2 regions of the Afipia felis ATCC 53690 genome follow, and region 1 is predicted to be linked to the other one. Evidence: riboswitches for the same ligand, from Rfam matches in the RefSeq annotation. Region 1 holds a riboswitch; the other holds the start of a gene.
The links. A riboswitch is a leader RNA that binds a small molecule or an ion and turns the genes downstream of it on or off. The one in region 1 is predicted to bind S-adenosylmethionine.
Positions count from the first base shown of each region.

Region 2: linked by a shared signal. The riboswitch ahead of HMPREF9697_RS11620 (O-succinylhomoserine sulfhydrylase) and the one ahead of metX (homoserine O-acetyltransferase MetX) in region 1 are both predicted to bind S-adenosylmethionine.

Region 1 is NZ_KB375270.1:3,520,754-3,527,807, reverse strand. Features, by position in the region: gene HMPREF9697_RS16860 (MOSC domain-containing protein) at 1-468, shown strand, start outside; gene HMPREF9697_RS16855 (TIGR02594 family protein) at 465-1,082, opposite strand; gene metW (methionine biosynthesis protein MetW) at 1,274-1,927, opposite strand; gene metX (homoserine O-acetyltransferase MetX) at 1,929-3,137, opposite strand; SAM riboswitch at 3,196-3,275, opposite strand; gene HMPREF9697_RS16840 (chorismate mutase) at 3,405-4,253, shown strand; gene hisC (histidinol-phosphate transaminase) at 4,271-5,365, shown strand; gene HMPREF9697_RS16830 (prephenate/arogenate dehydrogenase family protein) at 5,362-6,324, shown strand; gene HMPREF9697_RS16825 (DUF2125 domain-containing protein) at 6,334-7,054, opposite strand, start outside.
Region 2 is NZ_KB375270.1:2,454,169-2,461,222, forward strand. Features, by position in the region: gene HMPREF9697_RS11595 (glycosyltransferase family 2 protein) at 1-169, shown strand, start outside; gene HMPREF9697_RS11600 (SCO family protein) at 160-753, opposite strand; gene HMPREF9697_RS11605 (PCRF domain-containing protein) at 899-1,360, opposite strand; tRNA gene HMPREF9697_RS11610 (tRNA-Gly) at 1,554-1,627, opposite strand; gene HMPREF9697_RS11615 (2'-deoxycytidine 5'-triphosphate deaminase) at 1,726-2,868, opposite strand; SAM riboswitch at 2,931-3,010, shown strand; gene HMPREF9697_RS11620 (O-succinylhomoserine sulfhydrylase) at 3,087-4,289, shown strand; gene HMPREF9697_RS11625 (SGNH/GDSL hydrolase family protein) at 4,349-5,284, opposite strand; gene HMPREF9697_RS11630 (SGNH/GDSL hydrolase family protein) at 5,287-6,045, opposite strand; gene HMPREF9697_RS11635 (OpgC domain-containing protein) at 6,045-7,054, opposite strand, start outside.

The DNA of each region.
Region 1 (7,054 bases):
ACCACCGCTGCGGGGCGAACGGCAATCGAGGATTTTTTCTCCACGAACTTCGCCACGGAATTGAGAGGACCGCCGAAGCTGCTTGAAGCACCCGGTCACAGCTTTTCAGACATCGCCGCCAAAGTCGTATCAATCGTCAATCTGGCAAGCGTGTCGGAGATTGAAGGCGCCGTCGGACAGCCAGTCAACCCGTTACGCTTTCGCGCCAATCTGTATGTCCGGGGATGGCCCGCCTGGCACGAGCTTGATTTGATGGGAAGGGAAATCCGCGCCGGTGATGTCCGGCTGCGCGTCACACGCAACATCGTGCGTTGCGCCGCGACCAATGTCGACCCCGTCACCGCGGAGAGAGACATGAACATTCCGCAGACGCTGATGGACCGTTTCGATCACACCCATTGCGGCATCTATGCGGAGGTCGTCGCCGGGGGCGATGTGGCTCCCGGCGACACGATCGATATTCTTTAGCTGGACGGCATCACATAGGCGTAGACGCGCCCGCGCGAATAGGTCGCCTCGGCAACACGGTGACCGTGGTTGCCGGAGATGATGATCGGATTGCCCTTGGCATCGATGCCGCTGACGACACCGACATGGCCGCCACCGCGACGGCTCATCACTGCGATCGCGCCGACCTGCGGACCCGAAACGCGATGACCGTAACGGGCGAACGAGCTGGCCATATCCGAGCCTGTGCCCTTATGGCCGGTCTTCTGCAAAACCATGTTCATGAAGCGAGCGCACCACAGACGAGCACGGTTGGTGGGATTGCCGCTGCCGATATAGCTGCGGGCTTCCGCCACGACGCTGGAGCCACCGAAGCCACCACCAAAACCGCCGGAGGAATCCATCGATGCGTTGGTCTCGCCGAACTGCTGCGCCTGTGCACGGAAGGCACCCCAGCGCGCGCTGTGGCGCACATGGCGATGAGCGTGATGCTTGTAGCTGTGATGGTGGCTGACGTGATGCCTGGCGTGATGACGCGGACGCGCCTCAGCCGGATTGGAGAACGCCGCAACCGCAACGGTGCACATGACGAAAGCTGCGAGACGCAACGGCGGACGAGTAGTTGGTCGTTTCATTCTTCGAAGGTTCCTTACGCATACTTGCGCGCACGCAGCGCGACATGGCGCGTAAGACCCCTTTCGATGTGGCGAGAAAACGGCACGATTCACGCGTGCATGGCAGGTATTCGCTACACGAGCATGCTGTGGTCACTTCCAGCGATCAAAATCGGAAGAATCGCGGAAATACCCTGTTTTTGCCGCGTAGATTAACTGCGCCGGGTGAGCAGAAACACACCTTGTTCGCCGAACATATTCCAGAACCACCACGGCGCATTGAGCCGCAAGGGCCTTCCGTTAAGGTCCAGTGCGACCGCACGTTCCATCCCAACATTGATCTCGTCGCAAAGCTGGACGAAATCCTTGATGGTGCAGAAATGAATGTTCGGCGTATCGTACCACGTCGCCGGCAGGTTCTCGGTACGTGGCATCTGACCCTTGATCAGCAATTGCAGCCGCATCCGCCAGTAACCGAAATTCGGAAACGAGACGATGGCGCGGCTGCCGATGCGCAGGAGATTCTCCAGCACCTTGCGCGGCTGCCGCGTCGCCTGCAGCGTCTGCGACAGGATCACATAGTCGAACGAATCGTCGGGATAATTGTCGAGGTCGGTGTCGGCGTCGCCCTGCACCACCGCAAGGCCCTTGGCTACACAACTATTCACACCCTCGCGCGACAGTTCGATGCCGCGCCCATCGATGCCGCGTGCTTCCAGCAGTTGCAGCAGGTCGCCTTCGCCACAGCCGACATCAAGCACCTTGGAGCCCGGCGGGACCATCTCGGCGACCAGCAGATGATCGCCGCGAACGCCGTCGATCTTCGGAAGTTGCGCTGTCGGGCGGAACAATTCGGGCGCGTTCATATCAACTCACCGTATTCAGGCCATGCGTACTCGCGGCCGATTCCAGGAATGCGCGCGAGATCGCGAAGAATTCTGGCTCGTCGAGCAGAAATGCATCGTGTCCCTTGTCGGTGGTGATTTCAGCGAAGGAGACGCGCGCGCTGCTCGCGTTCAGCGCATGCACCACGGCGCGCGCCTCCGAGCTTGGAAACAGCCAGTCGCTGGTGAACGAGACGACGCAGAAGCGAGTTCTGATGCCCAGAAACGCCGATGCCAGCACACCGTCATGATCCGCCGCGATATCGAAATAATCCATCGCGCGGGTCAGATAGAGATAGGAATTGGCGTCGAAGCGCTCGACGAAGGACGAGCCCTGATGACGCAGATAGCTCTCCACCTCGAAATCGGCATCGAACGAGAAGGTCGGCTCGTCGCGGTTCTGCAGGCGGCGTCCGAACTTGCGATGCAGCGCTGCATCCGACAGATAAGTGATATGCGCGGCCATGCGCGCGACGCCGAGGCCACGGCGCGGATGCGTGCCGTGCTCGAAATATCGTCCCTGTCGCCAGTCAGGATCGGCCATCACCGCCTGACGGCCGAGTTCGTGGAAGGCGATATTCTGCGCCGAGTGGCGCGCGCCGCAAGCAATCGCAAGCACCGCAAACACCCGTTCGGGATAGGCCGTTGCCCATTGCAGCGTCTGCATGCCACCCATCGAGCCGCCGACCACGGCGAACAATTTGGTGATGCCCAGATGATCGATCAGCATCGCCTGAGCGCGCACGATGTCTGGAATGGTGATGACAGGAAAATCCAGCCCCCACGGCTTGCCGGTTGCGGGATTGGTCGAGGACGGCCCGGTCGAGCCCATGCAGCCGCCGACGACATTCGAGCAGATCACGAAATAGCGGTCGGTATCGATCGGCTTGCCCGGTCCCACCATCGTCTGCCACCAGCCCGGCTTGCCGGTGACAGGATGCGTGTTGAACACGTGTTGATCGCCGGTGAGCGCGTGACAGATCAGGATCGCGTTGGAGCGGTCGCTGTTGAGAGTGCCGTAGCTTTGATAGGCGATCTGAAAAGGGGAGAGATCGACGCCGCAATCAAGATGCAGCGGCTTGTCGACGCCGAACACAACAAGCTGCGACGACGGATGGTCCGCCTCGCGCGCGCGCTCCTCGCTGAGAATGGTCTTTTTGCCGGCCGGTTGTCGGCTCGCAACATCGGACATCGTATCTCCAGACCTTCAGGCCCAAAAAAACCGGCCTGAACCAAATCGTTCGGCCGGGATCCAGATGTCCCCGGCCTGTTTAGCGAATTCTTTAACGTGGCTGCAAGCCGGCCGGCTCAAATGACCACGGAACAAGGGAAAAATAGTCCTGCACCCGAGGCCCGTCAAGACGCCAGCGGAAACCAAACTGCATTAAGCATGAAGGTTTTCTTTGCTTTCAGGCACCGTCTTTCCTAATCAGAACGCATCGTTGCGAAAGCTGTTCTCATGTCAGATACACCTTCATCCGTCTCCCTTCAGGATCTGCGCCAAGAGATCGATACGATCGACGAGCAGGTGCACACGCTCCTCATGCGGCGCGGTGACATCATCGACCGCCTGATCCGCGTGAAGCAGACTCAGGAGGTCGGCTCCGCATTTCGGCCCGCGCGCGAGGCAGACATGATGCGTCGTCTCGCAACGCGCCATCACGGCATTCTGCCGCTTGATACGGTGGAGAGCATCTGGCGCGTCATCATCTCGACCTTCACTTACGTGCAAGCGCCGTTCTCCGTTCATGCCGATCTGTCATCAGGCGATAGCGCGATGCGCGACAGCGCACGCTTCCATTTCGGATTCACCGTGCCGTTTCTCGCTCATTTCAATGCAGGCGCCGCCGTCGACGCCGTAGCGAAATCGCGCGGCGACCTCGCGCTGGTGTCGGCAACATCGAGCCAGACGCCGTGGTGGAGCGCGCTCGAACAGCCAGGCTCACCGAAAATCATTGCGCGATTGCCTTTTATTGAGCGTGCCGACCATCCGGCCGCGATGCCGGTGTTCGTGATCTCCCGCGTGGCGGACGATGCGCTCGTCACCGAAATCGAGACCTGGAGCCTGCATGTCAGCGGCTGGAGCCCGGCCGCGGCCCGCGCCCTCTCCCCGCTGTCCGACGTGCTGGCGGTTGCGGATAACCCGTCGGGCAATGCGGCCTTGCTAGTCTCAGTCGCTCACACCGACGGGGTCGAAAAGATCATATCTGCCTTGACGGATGCCGGCGCATCCGTGCGCTCTTCCACCCTCGTCGGCGGCCACGCAACGCGCTATAGGGTGCCCACGCCCGGCACCGCCGCGCCTTGAATTCTTTGGAGCCAATAATGTCCCGCCCCGTGCCGAAACCCGGCATCCTTGATATCGCGCCCTACGTCCCCGGCAAAAGCGGCGCCGGCGTACATGGGCGCGTGTTCAAGCTGTCGGCGAACGAGGCGGCGCTCGGCCCTTCACCGAAGGCGGTAGAGGCGTTCAGCCGGACTGCGGGCGGACTGGAAATCTACCCGGACGGCTCGGCGCGGCTTTTACGCGAGGCGATTGGTAGTAGCTTCAATATTGATCCTGCCAACGTCGTTTGCGGCGTCGGCTCGGGCGAACTGCTGCACACCATCGCCAACATCTATCTCGGTCCAGGCGACGAGGCGATTCACACCACCCACGGCTTCCTGCTCTATCCGATCGCGACCATGAGCAATGGCGCGACCAACGTCGTTGCGGCCGAGAAGAACCTTACCGCCGATGTCGATGCGATACTCGCGGCCGTCACGCCGCGCACGAAGATCGTCTGGCTCGCCAATCCGAACAACCCGACCGGCACCTACGTGACCGCCGCCGAGGTGAAGCGGCTGCGCGAAAAGCTGCCGCCGCAGGTGCTGCTGGTGCTGGATGCCGCCTACGCCGATTTCTGCTCGAATGCCGATTACGAAGCAGGCGTCGAACTCGTGAAGGCGACCGACAACACAGTGATGGCGCGGACCTTCTCGAAGATTCACGGCCTTGCCGCCGTGCGCCTCGGCTTCATCTTCGGGCCGTCGCACCTGATCGACGTGGTGAACCGCGTGCGCGATCCGTTCAACGCCAACGGCCCCGCGATGCAGGCGGCTATCGCCTCGCTCGCCGACACCGAACACTATCGGGCGGCGCAGGCGCATAATGAAAAATGGCGCGCCTGGCTGACCGATGAAGTCGCGCGGCTCGGCCTCACCGTGACGCCGAGCGCGGCGAATTTCATTCTGATCCACTTTCCCACCACGCCGGGCAAGACTGCGGCGGATGCCGACGCTTTCCTCACCAAGCGCGGGCTGATCCTGCGCGCGGTCACGGCTTACAAGCTGCCGCAAGCACTGCGACTGAGCGTCGGAACCGAGGAAGCCAACCACCTCGTGGTCGAGGCCCTGCGCGAATTCATGGGGTCAAATTGAGCACGATCCAGTTCAATCGCATCACCATCATCGGGCTTGGTCATATCGGCTCGTCGATCGCGCGCGCGATCAAGCAGCTGCGCCTCGCCAACGAACTGGTCGTGACGGATGCGGCCGCCGCTATCCGCACACGTGCCGCCGAGATCGGACTGGGCGACCGCGTGGCGCAGAACAATCTCGAGGCGGTGAAGGATTCCGATCTCGTCATCGTCTGCGTGCCTGTCGGAAAATGTGGTGACGTCGCCGCCGAAATCGCGCCACATCTCAAGGCAGGCGCCATCATCTCCGATGTCGGCTCCGTCAAAGGGCCGGTGTCGCGTGACATGGCGAAGCATCTGCCCAACACCGTTCACCTTGTGCCGGGGCATCCTGTCGCTGGCACCGAGGACTCCGGTCCCGACTCCGGCTTTGCCGAACTCTTCATCAATCGCTGGTGCATTCTGACGCCGCTGCCGGACGCGGACACGGCCGCGGTCGAAAAGCTCGCAACGCTCTGGCGCACCATCGGCGCCAACGTCGAGACGATGTCGCCCGATCACCACGACATGGTGCTCGCGGTAACAAGCCATTTGCCACATCTGATCGCCTACACCATCGTCGGCACCGCCGAGGACATGGAGAAGGTGACGGAGGCGGAGGTGCTGAAATTCTCTGCGGGCGGCTTCCGCGACTTTACCCGCATCGCAGCTTCCGATCCGACCATGTGGCGCGACATCTTCCTCGCCAACAAGGATGCGGTGCTGGAGATGCTTGGTACGTTCCAGGAGGATCTGTCGAAGCTCACCCGCGCGATCCGCCATGGTGACGGTGAGGCCTTGTTCGACCATTTCACCCGCACGCGGGCGATCCGCCGCGGCATCGTCAACCTTGGGCAGGATTCATCCGGCGCCAATTTCGGTCGCCCGCTGGAAAAGCTGCCGCAGGATTCCAAACCGGCCGCGCCGGCGCCGTCGAAATAATTTTGCGGCCTAGAACAGCGCCGGGGTCTGCGCCACGCGCAGCGGCCCGAGCAGAAGCGCGCCATCCATGAAGCGCAGTGTGATCGCGCGCGCTGGGCGGCCCTCGAGCGTCGTCTGCTGGCCGATCAGGTTGAGCCCTGCGATCAGTCCCGCATTGGCGTTCTTACGCGCGACCTTGCCGAGACCCGGAATGATCCGGTCGAGCGAATCGATCACCTTGTTGACCTCCTGCGTCGAGACGCCCGGCGCGACATTCGATGGCGGCGCGCCTTCGGCGAGAGCCTTCTCAAGACCGAGCGCCGGAACGATTTTCTCGAAGCCCGCAATCGTCATCTGCAACTGGCCGTCGAGATGACCGCTTGGCGTCAGGCTGAGCGTGCCCGCAGCCACTGCGACTGTATCGCCCTGCTGAATGCGCGATTCGGTAACATCGATGCCGCCGCCATTGGCCTGGATCTCACGAAACCGCTCCGGCCATGACTTCGGCGCGAAATCGTTGAGCCCCCGCAGCTTCACATGAACCGTCTCGTCGAATGGCGCCTCCAGCACGGGATGGACACCCTGCACGCTCGCACCCTCGCTGCGCAGCACGCTTTCGATCACCGGATGATCGTTGAGCTCACCCTCGACGAGCCGGACGTGCCACTCCGCGTGCTTGGCACTGAAGAACGGCGCAGTCACCCCCGACACGATCCGCTCGATGACAGGATCGTTGAACTCCATGGAAATG
Region 2 (7,054 bases), 1.1 Mb from region 1:
TGCCTGGGTACTGCTGCTGACGCCGTTCTATTGGGCGTGTCTTTCGGCTGCGGCCTGGCGGGCGCTGCTGCAACTCATCCGCGATCCGTATCACTGGGAAAAGACCGAACACGGCCTCGCGCAACATTCGCGCCTCGCAGCACGCACAATGACGAGCGGTCAGAAATAGCGCTTGAGATCGGCGGCTGCCTGTTGCGGCGTCTGCTTCAGGTTGAACGGCACGACAAAGCGGCCTTCGCGATCCAAGAGATAGACCGCAGCCGTGTGGTCCATGGTGTAATCGCCGTCCTTCAAGGGAATCTTCTTCGCATAAACGCGATATTCCTTGACCACCTTGGCCACCGCCTCGGACGAACCGGAGAGACCTTTAAGGTGCGGATCGAAGCTCTGCAGATATTCCTTCATCACCGTCGGCGTATCGCGTTCCGGATCGACCGAGATGAAATAGGCGTTGACGCGATTGGCATCCGGCCCCATCGCGCGCAGCACCTCCGACATTTCGAACAGCGAGGTCGGACAGATATCCGGGCAATGGGTATAGCCGAAGAACATCAGCGTCGGCTTGCCCTGCAGGTTCTTCTCCGTGACGGTCGCGCCGGTCTGGTCCGTCAACTGAAAAGGACCGCCGATCGACGAAGCGGGCGTGCTGGTCCGAAATCCGCCGACCAGAAAAAGAACACCCATCAACCCGATTGCAAGGCTGACGACGAAGGCGGCAATGACGACGCCCGGCCGCGTTGAACTTGTTGCCATAGGAACCTGAAGAATTGGAATCCTGACAGCGGAGATGCTGTTCCCGTTCAGATAGCCATGAAAGACCTCATGGGCAAGCAAACCGCCCGCGCATGAGGCATGCAGCGATCACATCATGGCGAGGCAAGATGCCGCTGTCGCAGCGTCAGCGAACCGCCGCGGAAGCGTGAGCGTCCATGTAGCAGGGTTTGTACATCGACGTCAGCTGTTGTCCGCGCAGGAAAATCATCCGTGGCTTCAACCCACCATGCCGCGCGATCCAGCGTCGGATCGAGGCCGGATACATCCGGTAGAGCATGTGGGTGGCCTCGACGTTGGTGACCGGACGGCCACCCGCGCCCGGGTCCCACGCGGCGTGGAAGCCGAGGCTGGCGCGCGATGTGACGCAGATGCGATCATGCGGAACAGCGCCGAGCACGATGGTGCAGGCGGACGCGCACAAACCGTCGATCACGACCGTGTCGCCGGAGGTACGGATGCTCTGGTATTTGTCGACATAGGTGCCGATGCGCCCGCCGCGATCATCAGAGATGCGGACCACCGCATGGCTCGCGGTCAATCCAGCCAGCAGCAACACGCCCGCCAACAATCCGGTCACGAATCTCATCGTCGCGTCCCCCACCCGGCTGCGTCGCCAAATTTGGCTGTGTCACCAAGGCATCGACAGCGTGTTGCGAGTCCGGAGTTTTGTCCAGATCGATGCGCTCAAGCGCGAATGATTTCGATGTGGTGTTGCACTGTGGATGCAGTTCGCGGGAACTGCGTGACTAAAGCATCACGGCGGGAACACAATGAGAGACTGGAGCGGGCGAAGGGAATCGAACCCTCGTATGCAGCTTGGGAAGCTGCCGTTCTACCATTGAACTACGCCCGCGAAGTCCGTTCCACCATCGCCCAACCGCTCGCATTTTGCAAACGCGACAATTGCAAACGTGACAACAATGAGACGACGGCGACGTTAACCAAACGGCGTCAGGTGGGCGCGCGGAAATGTTTGGAGAGCTTCAGCCCCTGCCCCTGATAGTTCGAGGCGATGCGGGTGCCGTACAGCGTATCCGGCAACGCCAGCATCTTCTCATAGACGAGGCGGCCGACGATCTGGCCGTGCTCGAGAATGAAGGGCACTTCACGCGAGCGCACCTCGAGCACCGCGCGGGATCCCTGTCCGCCCGCGCCCGCGTGGCCGAAGCCGGGATCAAAGAAGCCCGCATAGTGAACGCGGAATTCGCCGACCAGCGGATCGAACGGTACCATCTCGGCAGCGTAGTTCGGCGGCACCTGCACCGCTTCCTTTGACGCGAGAATGTAGAACTCGCCGGGATCGAGAATCAGGCTGCGGTCCGGCCGGGCCTGGATCGGCTCCCAGAAATCCTCCACCGCATAGCCGCCGCGCCGGTCGATATCGACGACGCCGGTGTGGCGCTTGGCGCGATAGCCGACAAACCCGTCCGAGCCCTCGCCCGACAGATCGACGCTGACCGCGACACCGCCGGTGAGATCGGCGTTCTCGCAATCGACGAGACGCTCGCTCTGATGCAGCGCCTCGAGTTCGTCATTGTCGAGCAGCGGCGCGCCGGTGCGGAAGCGGATCTGCGACAGGCGCGATCCCTGACGCAGCAGAACCGGAAATGTTTTCGGACTGATCTCGGCATAGAGTGGGCCATGATAGCCCGCGCCGATCATGTCGAAACGACGCGTGCCGTCCGCGATCACGCGGGTGAAGACATCGAGACGTCCGGTCGAGCTCTTCGGATTGGCCGACGCCAGAATCGAAGGCGGCAGCGCGAGGCTCTCAAGCAGCGGCACAATATAAACGCAATTGGTTTCGAGTACCGCGCCGTCGGACAGATCGACCTCGTGCAGTTTCAATTCGTCGATGCGCTCGGCGACCGTGGTGTCCGGGCCGGGCAAAAAGCTGGCCCGTACCCGGTAAGCCACCTCGCCCAGACGCAGATCGAGGCTCGCCGGTTGGATCTGGCTCTCCACGAACGGAAATGCGGGCAGAATCAGGCCGTCTTCTTCCATGGCCGCGATCATGCGATCGGGCAGAATACCGTTGGCGTTGGCTGGGAGAGAGAAGGCCAAATCCGGTCCCCTCAGGATTGAGCTATGCATAGAACCCTACCCCGTTATCCGATGGGTTGCTTGACGGAAAGAGCCGTGCGGATTAAGCCTCAGACTTATCCCGTGGTGATTTGGGCCGGCCGGCTTGCAGCCACGTAAAATAAGTCGCTAAACAGGCCGCGGACCTTGCGCCCCCGGCTGTTGGATTTTTTCCAGGCCGGTTTTTTTGTGCGCCTCGCTGCCTGGCGGGACGCCATTGGAGGTCCATAATGTCCGACGCAAAAAGCGCCCCTGATCTGTCCCGCTACCGCCCCGAAACCCGCCTCGTCCATGCCGGAACGATCCGCTCCGAATTCGGCGAGATGTCGGAGTCGCTGTTTCTGACGCAGGGGTTCGTCTACAAGAGCGCTGAGGAATGCGAGGCGCGCTTCAAGGGCGATCTTCCCGGCTTCATCTATTCGCGCTTCTCCAACCCAACCGTGGCGATGTTCGAGCGCCGCATGGCAGCACTTGAAGGCGCCGAAGCCGGGCGCGCTTTCGCGACCGGCATGGCGGCGATGACCACCGCGATGCTCGCGCCGCTTCAGGCCGGAGATCACGTCGTCGCTGCAAAGGCGCTGTTCGGCTCCTGCCGCTACGTCATCGAAACGCTGCTGCCGCGCTACGGCATCACCTCCACGCTGGTGGACGGCCGCGATCTCGATGCGTGGCGCAAGGCGATGCGCCCCAACACCAAAACCCTGTTCCTCGAAAGTCCGACCAACCCGACGCTCGAAGTTGTCGACATCGCCGCAGTCGCCGATATCGCCCATCAGGGCGGCGCGCGTCTCGTGGTGGACAATGTGTTCGCGACGCCGCTTTGGCAGAGTCCGCTCGAGCTCGGCGCCGACGTGGTGGTTTATTCGGCGACCAAGCACATTGACGGACAGGGCCGCTGTCTCGGCGGCATTATCCTGTCGTCGGAGCAATTCATCATGGAGCACATCCATAATTTCTTCCGACAGACCGGACCTTCGATGTCGCCGTTCAATGCGTGGGTGCTGCTGAAGGGACTGGAGACGCTGGGAGTGCGCGTCAAGGCGCAGACCGAAAGCGCGGGCAAGATCGCCGACGTGCTCGCCGCGCATCCGAAAGTGACACGGCTGATCTATCCGGGCCGCGCCGATCATCCGCAGGCCGATATCATCAAGAAGCAGATGCGCGCCGGCTCGACCATGATCGGTTTCGAGGTGAAGGGCGGCAAGGCGGGCGCATTCCGCGCCTTGAACGCTTTTCAGGTCGCGTGCATCTCCAACAATCTCGGCGACTCCAAGAGCATCGTCACCCATCCCGCCACCACAACGCATCAGCGTCTGACGCCGGAAGAACGCGCCGAACTCGGCATCAGCGACGGCTTCATCCGTCTCTCGGTCGGCCTCGAACACGTCGACGACCTGATCGAGGACGCGCAGGGCGCGCTGGAGAAAGTGTAAGCGGCACTCCTCGCCGGACAACAAAAAGCCCGCCATTCCGGCGGGCTTTTTCATTCGCGTCACATTGGTCGAAGGCTCATCACGCTTCCCGGCCTCTCGGCCCCCGGTTCGGCCCTGGCCTGGTCGACCGATTTGATGATGGTGTCGCCGAGCAACTGGGCGAAACAGGCATAGCCCCAATCGTTCAAGTGCAGTCCGTCGGAAATCGAGAAGCTTTCGAACGGCAGTTTCTCGTCCTCATGCCATTGCCGCATCACCTCGAAGCGCGGGAAGACCGAAACATGACGCAGCCGTCCAACATCGCGGATCAGTTGCACCATCTTGTTGGCGCCTTCCTTCTTCGCGGTCACGGCGGGCACGTATTGCGGATCGATCAGCACCACGTCGGCACCGGTGGCCTGTATCTTGGCGACGCCGGCCTCCACCATCGATGCGACGCCTGAGGAATCCTCGCCGCGCACCACTGTGTTGGTGCCGAGCTGCCAGATCACGAGGTCAGGATTGGAATCGAGCACGCTCGATTGCAGGCGCTGGACCATCTGCGGCACCTCCTGACCGCCCATGCCCCGATTGATGACGCTGATGCGCGCCCGGGGATATTTCCGCCGAAGCTGTTCGGCGAGGCGGCTCGGATAGGTGTAGGTGGACGATGTCGTGCCGTAGCCCGCGGTTGATGACGATCCCAGCGCCACGACGGTGATCGGTTCTCCCGCGTTGAGCTTGCGCGCCACGCGAGGCAGCGAGGCGGAGACCGCACCTGCGCCTTTCGGCGGCAAGCATGGAATGCGCGTAAGGATATCGCCGGCCCGGCTCGCGGCATTCCGCGCCGCTTCGATCGCCTTGCCGGTCAGGCCGGGCTTGGCCGGAGCCGCATCGGCAGTTGGCTGCGTTTCCGGCTGGCTTGCCGAGGTCTCGCCCGCAGCGAGACACGGCGCGCCCGCAAGCACCCCGAGAAGCCCTGCCGCAGCGAGCAGCCTGGTACCGCGCCGATACATCGTCAGCGTACCCCGAGCTCGGAAGGGTTGATGTGAGCCGCCTCGATCACAAGCTTGGACAACGCGCGCCCGAGGCAATCATGCACCCGCGCGGCGACGCCGATGCTGTGCGCCTGTGCGAACAGGTCGAAATCGCCCGCCTCGCTCCAGGCGCGCATGATCGCAAAACGGTCGAACAGCGGCGCACCGTGTTCCTGCGCCACCACGCGCAGCGTGTCGTTGTAAGTGGTAGCCGCCAGTACTGTTTCCATGCGCGGGCTGTATTGCAGGTTCATCAGGATCACGTCCGCATCCGTCTTTTGCAGGGCAGCGAGACCGGTATCGAGCGCGGTACGAAAATCGTCCGGATCGACCGCGCGCATCGCGTCGACGGTCCCGGTCTGCCACACCACCAGCGTCGGCTTCCGATCCTGCATGATCTTGTCGATCTTCGCAGCGACATCGGCGGCCGTCTCCTTGGGATGGAGGTCGGTCGTCACGCTGATCTCGATACCCGGAAGCTTGCTACGGAGGGCCGCCTCGAAGCGCGCCGGATAGGAGTTTGCGGCACCGTCCGGCCCACTCAGCACGGAGGAACGGCTGCCGATGACCAGCACGCGAATGGGAGCGCGCGTCTTGAAGGCCTCCTGGACGTTCGTCAGGGTCGCATCGGTGCTGAGCAGATAGGCCGGCACGGAACAGAAATGGGCGTCGTCGGCCACGGCCGGCGTCACCGCCAGCCACGCCAGAATCGCCATTCCCGCGATCCGCATGGTCCTCATCAACTGCTCCCGACCAGATCGGCGCTGACCGCGATCGCGGGCCGCTTGCCGCTCTTGCTCACCTCCGCCTTGTACCATGACAAAAGCCATGCGGCGCAGGACATGATGACCAGACCGGTCATACTAATGACGAAATGCAGCCCGGCCCCACCTGAGGTTTCCGCCAGGACAAAATGCCCGGCGAAGGCGAGGAACACGCCGATGCAGAAGATTTCCAGCGAATGCTGCCCGCACAGGATGATCGGCCGCAGCCATGGCGATTTCAGCCCAGGCCAGTCCTTTGGCAGGTAACGGACGACGACCGCCGCGAGGGCCAGAAAATGGGCAAACCGCAGCACATCGAGGTCGGTTTTGTTGATCGGATACATCCAGCTTTCCAGCCAGCCCGGCAGATAGCCGTGGAGCTGGGGAACATGCCAGGTCAGCGTCACGTAGAAAGCAAACAGAAGATAGGCCACCGCCAGCACGAACGTGACCCGCGAGGCGAGGATCGGCGCCATCCGCCGCGCCCCACCTAGCGCGCACCATGCGCCGAACACGAACAGCAGCTGCCATGCAAATGGATTGAACACCCACACGCCGTGCGGATAGGCCGGCAGCGCAAAGCCGAATTGCCAGGTCAGCGCATAGAGAAAGACCGCCAGCGCCAACGTGACATCGGGTATGCGGCGCATCAGCCAGAGCGTGAACGGCAGGAACAGCATCAGCACGATATAGAGCGGCAATACATCCATGTTGACCGGCTTGAACTTCAATAGCAGCGCCTGGATGATGGTGACGTCCGGGTGTTTGAGGAAATCGAGAATTCCCATTTCCTCCGAATAAAGCGGGTTCTCGAAACTCGTCGCGATGTAGGAAATCTCGGCGAGATAGATCATGAACAGAAAGACGTGCGCCACGTAGATCTGCCAGACCCGCTTGAAGATACGCGCGCTCGAAATGATGAAGCCGCGCTCCTCCATCGCCCGGCTGTAGACGAAAGCGGCGGTGTAGCCCGAAATGAAGATGA